DNA from 2 places in the Streptomyces sp. 2114.4 genome. Region 1 is predicted to be linked to the other one. Evidence: predicted binding sites of a transcription regulator. Region 1 holds the regulator's gene; the other holds the start of a gene.

Region 1 (6,260 bases):
CGAGGAGTTCGGCCTGGCGCCGGGCGCGGAGATCACCACCGAGGCCAATCCGGAGTCCGTCGACCCCCGCTACCTCGACGGGCTGCTCGCGGGCGGCTTCAACCGGGTCTCCTTCGGCATGCAGAGCGCCCGGCAGCACGTCCTGAAGATCCTCGACCGCACCCACACCCCCGGCCGCCCCGAGGCCTGCGTCGCCGAGGCCCGCGCGGCCGGCTTCGATCACGTCAACCTCGACCTGATCTACGGCACCCCCGGTGAGACCGACGACGACTGGCGGGCCTCCCTCGACGCCGCGCTCGGGGCCGGCCCCGACCATGTCTCCGCCTACGCCCTGATCGTCGAGGAGGGCACCCAGCTGGCCCGCCGGATCCGCCGCGGCGAGGTCCCGATGACCGACGACGACGTCCACGCCGACCGCTACCTCATCGCCGACGAACGCCTCGCCGCGGCCGGTTACCGCTGGTACGAGGTCTCCAACTGGGCCACCACCGACGCCGCCCGCTGCCGCCACAACGAGCTGTACTGGACCGGCGCCGACTGGTGGGGCGCAGGCCCCGGCGCCCACAGCCACGTCGGCGGCGTCCGCTGGTGGAACGTCAAACACCCCGGCGCCTACGCCCAGGCCCTTACCGAAGGCCGCTCCCCGGGCGCCGGCCGCGAACTCCTGACGGACGAGGACCGCCGGGTCGAACGCATCCTCCTGGAACTGCGCCTGGCGGACGGCTGCCCCCTGGACATCCTCGCCCCGGCGGGCGCGCGTGCGGCGGCCCGCACACTGGCCGACGGCCTGCTGGAGCCCGGCCCGTACGAGGCGGGCCGCGCCGTCCTGACCCTCCGGGGGCGGCTGCTGGCGGATGCGGTGGTGCGGGATCTGGTGGACTGAGATGCCGCTGTGCTCGAATGAGTGAACCAATGCGAGCCCGGTGCCTGCCTGCCTACGCTCTCCCTAGGCTGCTGCCAAATGCACGCGGCGTGATGTGGAGGACCACGGAGATGACCGCTGTGGATGACCGACCGACCACGGGCAACGTGGATATCGAGCCGACCACGAGCAACATGGTGAAGTTCTTCGAGAGCCTGGAGGTTCCCGAGGACTTCAAGGTGGAGCTTCTGCGGGGGGAAATCGTGATGATGGCGGGGCCGGATCTGGTCCACAACCGGATCGTGCTGAGGGTTCTGCGTCAGATTCCGGACCAGAAGTGGGACTGTCTCCAGACCCAGGACATCGATCTGCTGAGCGAGACCAGTGAGCCCCAGCCTGACCTCGTCGTGTTGGAGCGCGATGCGGGGCCGGAGTCGGGTCGGCTGCTGCCGGCCCAGTTGATCACGATGCTGGTCGAGGTCGTCTCCAAGAACAGCGTTGACCGTGATTACGGCGTCAAGCGCTCGATCTACGCGGCGGGAGGGATTCCCGCCTACCTCGTCGTCGACCCCATCATGGCTCAATGTGTCCTGTTCACCGAGCCTGTCGGCAGCGGTGAGGATGCTGACTACCGGGCTCAGCGGATCGGTAAATTCGGCGAATCCGTGCCGTTGGCGCTGCTCGACGTCGACTTGGACACCAGCGAATTCGGCACCCTCCCCAACGTCAGGCCGCACCGCCGGCCGTGACGAAGTCGATCAGCTCCTCCACCCGCCCCAGCAGCGCCGGCTCCAGGTCCTTGTAGGAGCGCACGCAGGACAGGATGCGCTGCCAGGCGGCGCCCGTGTTCTCCGGCCAGCCCAGCGCCCGGCACACCCCGGTCTTCCAGTCCTGCCCGTGCGGAACGGACGGCCAGGCCGCGATCCCGACCGAGGACGGCTTCACCGCCTCCCAGATGTCGATGTAGGGGTGGCCCACCACCAGCGCATGGTCCCCGGTCACCCCGGCCGCGATGCGCGACTCCTTCGAGCCGGGCACGAGGTGGTCGACGAGGACGCCGAGGCGGGCGTCCGGGCCGGGGGCGAAGCCGCGGACGATCGTCGGCAGGTCGTCGATGCCCTCCAGGTACTCCACGACCACGCCCTCGATGCGCAGGTCGTCGCCCCACACCCGCTCCACCAGCTCGGCGTCGTGCCGGCCCTCCACATAGATGCGCCCGGCGCGGGCGACCCGTGCGCGGGCGCCGGGCACGGCGAGTGATCCCGATGCCGTACGCGCCGGCGCGGTGGCCGCCGGCCGGTCATGGGGGCGTACGAGCGTGACCACCCGCCCCTCCAGGAGGAAGCCGCGTGGCTCCATGGGGAAGACCCGGTGCTTGCCGAAGCGGTCCTCCAGGGTGACCGTCGGGCCCTGTGCCGTCTTCTCGCAGCGGATCACGGCGCCGCAGAAGCCCGAGGTGACCTCCTCGACGACCAGATCGGGCTCGGCCGGCACCTCGGGCGCGGGCCGCTGCTTCTTCCACGGTGGGGTGAGGTCGGGGCTGTAGCGCTTGCTCTGCATCGGGTGGGCCTGTTCCGTCGGGGAGGGCGGGCGGTGGTGTGTGGAGGCCGGAAGCGGTGGTGTCGAGACCGGAAAGGGGCGGCGGGCCGGCGGGCAGTGGTCAGGAAGGCGCCACGCCGAAGCGGGCCGCCAGGGCGTCGCGTTGGGCGCGGACGAAGCGGGCGTCCACCACGGCGCCATGGCCGGGAACGTACCGTGCCTCCTCGCCGCCGAGGGCCAGCAGCCGGTCCAGCGCGCCGGGCCACTGCCGCGGCAGAGCGTCGGGGCCCGCCTGGGGCTCGCCGGACTCCTCGACCAGATCGCCGCAGAAGACGATCTCCGGCTCGCCGCCCCGGCCCGGTACCAGGACCGCCAGATCGTGGGCGGTGTGCCCGGGGCCGACGTTGGCGAGCAGCACCTGCCGGTCGCCCAGCTCGACGGTCAGCTGGCCGTGCACCTGGTGGTGCGGGGCGACGAGCAGATCGGCGGCCTCCGCGGCGGCGTCCCGCGCGACACCGTGCCGGATCGCGTCGTGCCGCAGCTCGTCCTTGCCGCGGCGCAGCAGCTCGCCCAGGCCGGCCGCCCCGAACACCGCGACGCCCGCGAAGGCGGCGGTGCCCAGCACATGATCGAAGTGGGGGTGGGTGAGCGCGATATGCGTCACGTCCCGGCCCAGCACCCCGCGGATCGTCCGGCGCAGCTCCGCACCGTCGCGCAGGGTCGCGCCGGTGTCGACGACGATGACCCCGGTGCTCCCCGCGATCACCCCGACCGTCTCGTCCCAGCCCGGCATCCGGCGCCTGGCGACGCCGTCACCGAGTCGTTCCCAACCGGCCTCTTCCCAAGCTGTACGCATACCGAGACGCTAGCGCCATCGCGATAGCGTTGCCCGACAGATCGGCCGAACACGGTCATCCGGCGAGCACTCCGCGCGCCCGCCCTTGCCGCGCCCGTGCTACCCGGCCGTACACTGGCTCAAGGTCTGGCACTCGGCCCGTGTGAGTGCCAGGAGAAACGAAGCGGCGGACGGCCGGACTGGAGGTGCGCGGGATGCTCAGTGAACGCAGGCTGGAGGTGCTGCGCGCCATCGTCCAGGACTACGTCGGGACGGAGGAGCCGGTCGGCTCCAAGGCGCTCACCGAACGCCACCGGCTCGGGGTCTCCCCGGCCACCGTCCGCAACGACATGGCGGTCCTGGAGGACGAGGGGTTCATCGCCCAGCCGCACACCAGCGCCGGGCGGATCCCGACCGACAAGGGCTACCGCCTGTTCGTCGACAAGCTGGCCGGCGTCAAGCCGCTGTCCAGCCCGGAGCGGCGGGCGATCCAGAACTTCCTGGACGGCGCCGTCGACCTCGACGACGTGGTGGGCCGCACGGTCCGGCTGCTGGCGCAGCTGACCCGGCAGGTCGCCGTCGTGCAGTACCCGTCCCTGACCCGGTCCACGGTCCGGCACGTCGAGCTGCTGGCCCTGGCCCCGGCCCGGCTGATGCTCGTACTGATCACGGACACCGGCCGGGTCGAGCAGCGGCTCATCGACTGCCAGGAACCGTTCGGCGAAACCTCCCTGGCGGATCTGCGGGCCCGGCTCAACAGCCGGGTCGTCGGCCGCCGGTTCGCGGATGTGCCGCAGTTGGTGCAGGATCTTCCGGAGTCCTTCGAGCAGGACGACCGCGGCACGGTCTCGACAGTGCTGTCGGTGTTGCTGGAAACTCTGGTGGAGGAGACCGAAGAGCGCCTGATGATCGGCGGCACCGCCAATCTCACGCGCTTCGGGCACGATTTCCCCCTGACCATCCGGCCGGTGCTGGAGGCCCTTGAGGAGCATGTGGTGATGCTCAAGCTGCTCGGGGAGGCCAAGGACTCGGGCATGACCGTACGCATCGGGCATGAGAATGCCCATGAAGGCCTGGCGTCCACATCGGTCGTCACGGTCGGCTACGGTTCGGGCGACGAGGCAGTCGCCAAACTCGGCGTGGTCGGACCGACCCGCATGGACTACCCCGGAACGATGGGAGCGGTACGCGCAGTGGCACGTTACGTCGGACAAATCCTCGCGGAGTCGTAAGTGGCCACGGATTACTACTCGGTCCTCGGCATCGGCCGCGACGCCTCGCAGGACCAGATCAAGAAGGCCTTCCGCCGGCTGGCGCGCGAGCTGCACCCGGACGTGAACCCGGATCCGAAGACCCAGGAGCGGTTCAAGGAGATCAACGCCGCTTACGAGGTGCTGTCGGACCCGCAGAAGAAGCAGGTCTACGACCTCGGCGGGGACCCCCTCTCGCAGGCCGGCGGCGGCCAGGGCGCGGGCGGCTTCGGCGCGGGCTTCGGCAACTTCTCCGACATCATGGACGCCTTCTTCGGCACTGCGTCGCAGCGCGGACCGCGCTCGCGCACCCGCCGTGGCCAGGACGCCATGATCCGGCTCGACATCGAGCTGAACGAAGCCGCCTTCGGCACCACCAAGGACATCCAGGTCGACACCGCCGTCGTCTGTACGACCTGCAGCGGTGAGGGCGCGGCCCCCGGCACCTCGGCGCAGACCTGCGACATGTGCCGCGGCCGCGGTGAGGTCTCCCAGGTCACCCGGTCCTTCCTCGGCCAGGTCATGACGTCCAGGCCGTGCCCGCAGTGCCAGGGCTTCGGCACGGTCGTGCCGACGCCGTGCCACGAGTGCGCCGGCGACGGCCGGATCCGCTCGCGCCGCACGCTCACCGTCAAGATCCCGGCCGGTGTCGACAACGGCACCCGCATCCAGCTCGCGGGCGAGGGCGAGGTCGGCCCCGGCGGCGGCCCCGCCGGTGATCTCTATGTGGAGATCCACGAGGTGGCGCATCCGGTCTTCCAGCGGCGCGGCGACGATCTGCACTGCACGGTCACCATCCCGATGACGGCGGCGGCGCTGGGCACGAAGTGCCCGCTGGAGACGCTGGACGGGGTGGAGGAGATCGATGTCCGGCCCGGTACCCAGTCCGGCCAGTCGATTCCGCTGCACCAGCGCGGCGTGACGCATCTGCGCGGCGGCGGCCGGGGCGATCTCATCGTCCACGTCGAGGTGATGACGCCGTCCAAGCTCGACGCCGACCAGGAGGACCTGCTGCGGCGGCTGGCCAAGCTCCGCGGGGAGGAGCGGCCCACGGGGCAGTTCCAGCCGGGGCAGCAGGGTCTCTTCTCGCGTCTGAAGGATGCGTTCAACGGGCGATAGCCCCAGGTGAGCCCGGGGGCCGGAGCCGTTCCCCGGGCGGCGCTGCGGCCTCGGACCCGGTTCGGAACGGCGCGGTGGGCGTGACACGATGTGCTCATGCCCACCGCACTGACCGATCTCTGCCGCCATCCGATCGTGCAGGCCCCGATGGCGGGAGGCGGCTCCGGACCCGAGCTGGCCGCCGCCGTCTGCGGGGCCGGCGGTCTCGGCTTCCTCGCCGCCGGCTACAAAACCGCCGACGGCATGTACCAGGAGATCAAACAGCTGCGGTCGCTGACCGACCGGCCCTTCGGCGTCAACCTCTTCATGCCGCAGCCCTCGCTGGCCGACGGCTCCGTCGTCGAGGCCTACCGCGAACAACTCGCGGGCGAGGCCGCCTGGTACGAGACCGAGCTCGGTGACACCGACGGACCCATCGACGACGGCTACGAGGCCAAGCTCGCGACCCTGCGGGACGATCCGGTGCCGGTGGTGTCCTTCACCTTCGGCTGCCCCTCGCGCGCCGTCCTCGACTCCTTCGCCGCGGTCGGCACGTACACGGTCGTCACGGTCACCACCGCCGCCGAGGCGCAGGCCGCCCAGTGGTCGGGCGCCGACGCGGTGTGTGTGCAGGGCGTGGAGGCCGGCGGCCACCAGGGCACCCACCGGGACGATC
Region 2 (6,260 bases), 930 kb from region 1:
TGCCGAAGCTGAACAGGGCCTGGCCGAGCTGGTTGGACATGCCCTCCGCGATGCCTTCCTTGGTGAAGGCCCGCATCGGGTCGAGCCAGGCGGTGACCCGGCCGTGGACGTGGGGCTCCAGGGAGCCGACGACGGCCGCGCCGACGACGGCCATCAGGAGGCCGCAGACCACCCAGCTGGTGCGGTTCGTGGCCATGTACAGCATGATCACGAAGACGCCGAAGAAGATCAGCGAGGTGCCCAGGTCCCGTTCGAAGACCAGCACCAGCAGGCTGATCACCCAGATGGTGAAGATCGGTGCGAGCTGCCGCCCCGGGGGCAGTTGGGCGCCCAGGACGCGGCGTCCGGCCAGTGCCAGCGCATCGCGGTTGACGGTGAGGTAGCCCGCGAAGAACACCGAGATCATGATCTTCACGAACTCGCCGGGCTGCAGCGACAGCGGCCCGAGCAGGATCCAGCGCTTGGCGCCGTACATGTCGGCGCCGAAGAAGGCCGGGGCCATCAGCAGCACCAGCGCGACCACCATCGTCAGATAGATGTAGCGCTGCAGAACGCGGTGATCGCGCAGCACCAGCAGGATGACGATGCAGACCGCCACCCCGATCACTGTCCACACCAGTTGCCCGCTCGCCGCCTCGGCGATCTTGAGCCGGGGCGTCTGCGCGTAGGTGACGTCCAGGCGGTGCAGCAGCACCAGGCCGAGTCCGGTCAGCAGCGTCGCCAGCGGCAGGATCAGCGGATCGGCGCGGGGCGCGTAGCGGCGCAGGACCAGGTGCGGGACCAGCGCCACGAAGAACATGCTGACGGCGAAGCCGGCCAGCCCGCCGGGCAGCCGGCCGGTCATCGACAGGCCGGTGCAGGCATACCCGAAGTCCGCGATCAGCACCGCGAGGGCGAGCAGCCATGCCTCGGCCCGCCGGCGGTCCGGTGCCTGGGCCAGTGCGGCGAACGTCATGGTGCGTTCGGCGTCGCTCTCCCGCTGCCGGGCCGCCCGGGGAACGCTGGTCTGTCCACGCACGGGTTTCCTCCGCCACTGATCGTCGAGGCCGCGGGCCGGCCGGGATGTGCCCGGTTCGTCGGCAGGCAGTCGGGGAGGTAGACGAGGCAGCCGGTGGCGTGGTTGCGAGGGAAGGGGAAGGTGTGTCCGATTTGATGGGAACGTGGCCGTCATCCGGCTTCTGCCCCGTCCCGGACCCGTTCTGCGTCAGTCCCCGTCCCGTACTGATCCGTCCCACGTCCCCTCCTGGTCCCGCCCCGATCCGCCGCGGAAGGCCTGGCCGGCCGGGGCGCGGCCCGCCGTCGGCCACGGCTCGGGGCCGCCGGTCAACCGGAGCGGAGGCAAGCGCACCCCGCCGCGCTGGCACTCCGCTTGACCGAGTGCTAACCGCGTCATAGTCTCGGCGTTGGCACTCTCCAGTGGGGAGTGCCAGACACACAGCGACGGGCAGGTCCGGCACCCGCGACGACGGATCGACCTGGTCGCCACCTCAGACAGTTAACCCCGTGAGATCTCCGAAGGGGGAGGTCGGATCGTGACGACCACCAGCTCCAAGGTTGCCATCAAGCCGCTTGAGGACCGCATTGTGGTCCAGCCGCTCGACGCCGAGCAGACCACGGCTTCGGGCCTGGTCATTCCGGACACCGCCAAGGAGAAGCCCCAGGAGGGCGTCGTCCTGGCCGTGGGCCCGGGCCGTGTCGAGGACGGCAAGCGCGTCGAGCTCGACGTCAACGTCGGCGACGTCGTGCTCTACAGCAAGTACGGCGGCACCGAGGTGAAGTACAACAACGAGGACTACCTCGTTCTCTCGGCTCGCGACGTGCTCGCGATCGTCGAGAAGTAAGTCACCCAGTTTTGCCGTGATCTGCGCCCCTGGTTCCCGCGTCTAAACAACCCGGGGCAGGGGCGCAGTTCGTTTGAGCGACAGCGGTCCCCACGTCGTGGCCGAGGATCGCATTGAGAGGACTTGAAGCAACCCATGGCGAAGATCCTGAAGTTCGACGAGGACGCCCGTCGCGCCCTTGAGCGCGGCGTCAACAAGCTTGCCGACACGGTCAAGGTGACGATCGGCCCCAAGGGCCGCAACGTCGTCATCGACAAGAAGTTCGGCGCGCCGACCATCACCAACGACGGTGTCACCATCGCCCGTGAGGTCGAGGTCGACGACCCGTACGAGAACCTGGGCGCCCAGCTCGTCAAGGAGGTGGCGACCAAGACCAACGACATCGCGGGTGACGGCACCACCACCGCCACCGTGCTGGCCCAGGCGCTGGTCCGCGAGGGTCTGCGCAACGTCGCCGCCGGCGCCTCCCCGGCCGCCCTGAAGAAGGGCATCGACGCCGCCGTCAAGGCCGTCTCCGACGAGCTCCTGGCGACCGCCCGCCCGATCGACGACAAGACCGACATCGCCGCCGTGGCCGGTCTGTCCGCGCAGGACAAGCAGGTCGGCGAGCTCATCGCCGAGGCGATGGACAAGGTCGGCAAGGACGGTGTCATCACCGTCGAGGAGTCCAACACCTTCGGTCTGGAGCTGGACTTCACCGAGGGCATGGCCTTCGACAAGGGCTACCTGTCGCCGTACATGGTCACCGACCAGGAGCGGATGGAGGCCGTCCTCGAGGACCCGTACATCCTGATCCACCAGGGCAAGATCTCCTCGATCCAGGACCTGCTGCCGCTGCTGGAGAAGGTCATCCAGGCCGGTGCCTCCAAGCCGCTGCTGATCATCGCCGAGGACGTCGAGGGCGAGGCCCTGTCGACCCTGGTGGTCAACAAGATCCGTGGCACCTTCAACGCCGTGGCCGTCAAGGCCCCCGGCTTCGGTGACCGCCGCAAGGCCATGCTCGGCGACATCGCCACCCTCACCGGTGCGACCGTCATCGCCGAGGAGGTCGGCCTCAAGCTCGACCAGGCCGGTCTGGACGTGCTCGGCACCGCCCGCCGGGTGACCGTCACCAAGGACGACACCACCATCGTCGACGGTGGCGGCAAGTCCGAGGACGTCACCGGTCGCGTCGCGCAGATCAAGGCCGAGATCGAGTCCACCGACTCCGACTGGGACCGCGAGAAGCTCCAGGAGCGCCTGGCCAAGCTCGCCGGTGGCGTGTGCGTCATCCGCGTGGGCGCGGCCACCGAGGTCGAGCTCAAGGAGAAGAAGCACCGTCTGGAGGACGCCATCTCCGCGACCCGCGCCGCGGTCGAGGAGGGCATCGTCTCCGGTGGTGGCTCCGCTCTGGTGCACGCCGCCAAGGTGCTGGAGGGCTCCCTCGGCAAGGAGGGTGACGAGGCCACCGGTGTCGCCGTCGTCCGCCGCGCCGCCGTCGAGCCGCTGCGCTGGATCGCGGAGAACGCCGGCCTCGAGGGCTACGTCATCACCGCGAAGGTCGCCGAGCAGGACAAGGGCAACGGCTTCAACGCCGCCACCGGCGAGTACGGCGACCTGGTCAAGGCCGGCGTCATCGACCCGGTGAAGGTCACCCGCTCCGCCCTGGAGAACGCCGCGTCGATCGCCTCGCTGCTGCTGACGACCGAGACCCTGGTCGTCGAGAAGCCCGCGGAGGACGACGCGGCCGAGGCCGGTCACGGCCACGGGCACGCGCACTGACGCACAGCGCCGGGCAGTTCGCTGCCTGAAGTACGAGACCCGGTCCCTGCCGTGTGCGGGGGCCGGGTCTTCCGTTTGCACGGGGAGGGCTTCCGGGCGCGGGCAGCCCTCCGGGCCGGGCCGCCCTCCTTTTGGCCGTCGGGCCGCTTCGGTCCGGGGGCGGTCAGGCCGAGTGGGGTAGCTGCTCCGGCCGTACGGGATCGGTGAACGGCCGCCCCTGGGCATAGTGTTCGAGCTCGTCCAGGGCGTGATCGGCCAGGCGGTGGAGTTCGGTGCCCAGTGACCCCGCCACGTGCGGGGTGAGCAGGACGTTCGGCAGCTCGTACAACGGAGAGCCGACGGGCGGGAGTTCGGGCTCGGTGACGTCGAGGACGGCGTGCAGACGGCCGGAGACCAGCTCGGGGAGCAGGGCCGCCCCGTCGACCAGCGAGCCGCGGGCCGTATTGATCAACGTCGCGCCGTCGGGCAGCAGCGCCAGTTCGCGGGCGCCGAGCAGATGGCGGGTGGCGGGCAGCTGGGGGGCGTGCACGGTGACGAGGTCGCTGCCGGTGCAGAGGGCGTCGAGGGGGACCGGCCGTGCGCCGAGCCGGGTGGCGTCGGCGTCGGTCACGTAGGGGTCGTACAACAGGACCTGCAGATCGAACGGGCGCAGCAGCTCGATGACGCGGCGGCCGATACGGGAGGCGCCGATGACGCCGACGGTGCGGCGGTAGTTGCCGGCGGCGCCGAGTTCCCGGTGCCAGTCGTGGGCGGTGCGCAGGCCGCGGTAGCGGTGGGCGGCGTGCAGCACGCCTTTGCCCGCGAAGAGGATCGCGGCGAGGGTGTATTCGGCGACCGGGAGGGCGTTGGCGGCGGCGGCCGAGGCGACGGCGATACCGCGCTCCCAGCAGGCGTCGGTGAGGTGGTGTTTGACCGAGCCGGCGGCGTGCACGACGGCGCGCAGCCGCGGGGCCGCGTCCAGCACCCGGCCGGTGAGCCGCGGGGCGCCCCAGCAGGTGAGCAGCACCTCGGCGTCGGCGAGGGCGGCGGCGACCGCGGGGGTGGGGTCGGCCAGCTCGTGGGCGACGAGGCGGGGGTCGGTACGGGCGAGGGCCGCGAGACGGGTGTGGTGGCGGGCGTCGAGGAGCCGTTCCGCGATGCCGGGGCCCATCGACAGGAGCACCGCGGGACGGTGTGCTGCGCCGGGTGTGCGCCTCGTCTTTTCGGCCTGACCGCCGTGGTGATGTGCCGGTGGGGTCATGCGTTCTCCTCCTTCGTGTCCCTGTTACCTGGATGTGCGGTGTCCGTCTGCCGTGCGGCGTCGTCTCCTGGACGTCGGTGTGCCCTTGACGAGTGGTCAGCCGCACCTGAAGGATTCCCGGCGGCCGGCCGTCATCCGCCGTCCCGGCCGGCCGTGATCCGCCGCCCCAGGGGACGCCATGCCCGAGCACCCCCACCAGCGCCACCACCCCCACCCCTTCCCGCTCCCGCCCGAGGACCGCCGCCGCAGCGCGTACACCGGCTGGACCCGCGCCCACTGGGAGGCGGTGGCCGACGGGCTGCTGCACGCCACCGCCCCGTACGCCTCCCCGCGCCACGGCCTGATCACCCTGCCGGGACCCCGCCCCAGCTCCTCGGGACCCCGCTCGGACGGCCTCGAAGGCTTCGCCCGCACGTTCCTGCTCGCCGCCCTCCGCGTCGCCGGCGGCAACGGCCATGACCCGCACGCCCACCTCTCCCGCTACGCCGAGGGCCTGGCCGCCGGCACCCGACGCCCCACCGGCGCACGGGAGTTGACGTGCGCGGACCCCGACTCCTGGCCCCGTATCGGCACCGTCCGGCAGGCCCGTGTCGAAGCCGCCTCGCTCGCCCTCGGCCTGCGCCTGACCCGTCCCTGGCTGTGGGACACCCTCGACGACAGCGTCCGCGCCCGCGTCGCCGACTGGCTGCTGCCCGCCCTCGGCCCGTCACCCGTGGACAACAACTGGTGGCTCTTCGGCCTCACCGTCGGCGGTTTCCTGCGGGCGGCAGGCATCGAGACCGTGCGCGCGCAGGCCGCCATCGACCGCGCGCTGACCCGTATCGAGGACTGGTACCGCGGCGACGGCTGGTACGCGGACGGCGACAACCGCGCATTCGACCACTACAACGCCTGGGCGATGCACTTCTACCCGGTCCTGCACGCCCATCTCAGCGCCGACCGGACGCTCCTGGCCACGTACGGAGCCCGCTTACACGCCCAACTGGACGACTACACGCGCCTCTTCGACGCCAACGGCGCACCCCTGCCGTTCGGCCGCTCCCTCACCTACCGCTTCGCCGCCACCGCCGCCCCGTGGCTGGGCGCCCTCACCGGCCACACCCCGCTCACCCCCGGCGCCACCCGCCGCCTCGCCTCCGGGGCCCTGCGCCACTTCCTCGACGGGGGAGCCGTCACCCCGGACGGCCTGCTACCGCTCGGCTGGTACGGCCCCTACGTGCCGATGCTCCAGCACTACTCGGGCCCGGCCTCCCCCTACTGGGCGGCCAAGGGTTTCCTCGGCCTCCTGCTCCCCGCCGGCCACCCCGCCTGGACCGACCCCGAGGCCCCTCTCCCCGCCGAAACCGCGGACACCGCCCGGCCCCTCGGCCCCACCGGCCTGCTCCTGCAGTCCACCGCCTCCGACGGCCTGGTCCGCC

What was found. Region 1 encodes HrcA, which represses chaperone genes, less so after heat shock. Its sites were predicted from a motif close to TTNGCACTCNGNNNNNCNGAGTGCNAA; they were not measured.
Region 2: the regulator HrcA is predicted to act here: its motif matches at 1,358-1,384, upstream of groES (co-chaperone GroES).

The regions. Positions count from the first base shown of each region.
Region 1 covers NZ_FYEY01000001.1:2,499,681-2,505,940, reverse strand. Annotated here, with positions in the region: gene hemW (radical SAM family heme chaperone HemW) at 1-883, shown strand, start outside; gene CFW40_RS10945 (Uma2 family endonuclease) at 994-1,611, shown strand; gene CFW40_RS10940 (DUF3097 domain-containing protein) at 1,589-2,422, opposite strand; gene CFW40_RS10935 (MBL fold metallo-hydrolase) at 2,523-3,257, opposite strand; gene hrcA (heat-inducible transcriptional repressor HrcA) at 3,452-4,468, shown strand; gene dnaJ (molecular chaperone DnaJ) at 4,469-5,605, shown strand; gene CFW40_RS10920 (nitronate monooxygenase) at 5,702-6,260, shown strand, end outside.
Region 2 covers NZ_FYEY01000001.1:3,426,240-3,432,499, reverse strand. Annotated here, with positions in the region: gene CFW40_RS14840 (FtsW/RodA/SpoVE family cell cycle protein) at 1-955, opposite strand, end outside; gene groES (co-chaperone GroES) at 1,533-1,841, shown strand; gene groL (chaperonin GroEL) at 1,977-3,602, shown strand; gene CFW40_RS14825 (hydroxyacid dehydrogenase) at 3,766-4,752, opposite strand; gene CFW40_RS14820 (DUF2264 domain-containing protein) at 5,021-6,260, shown strand, end outside.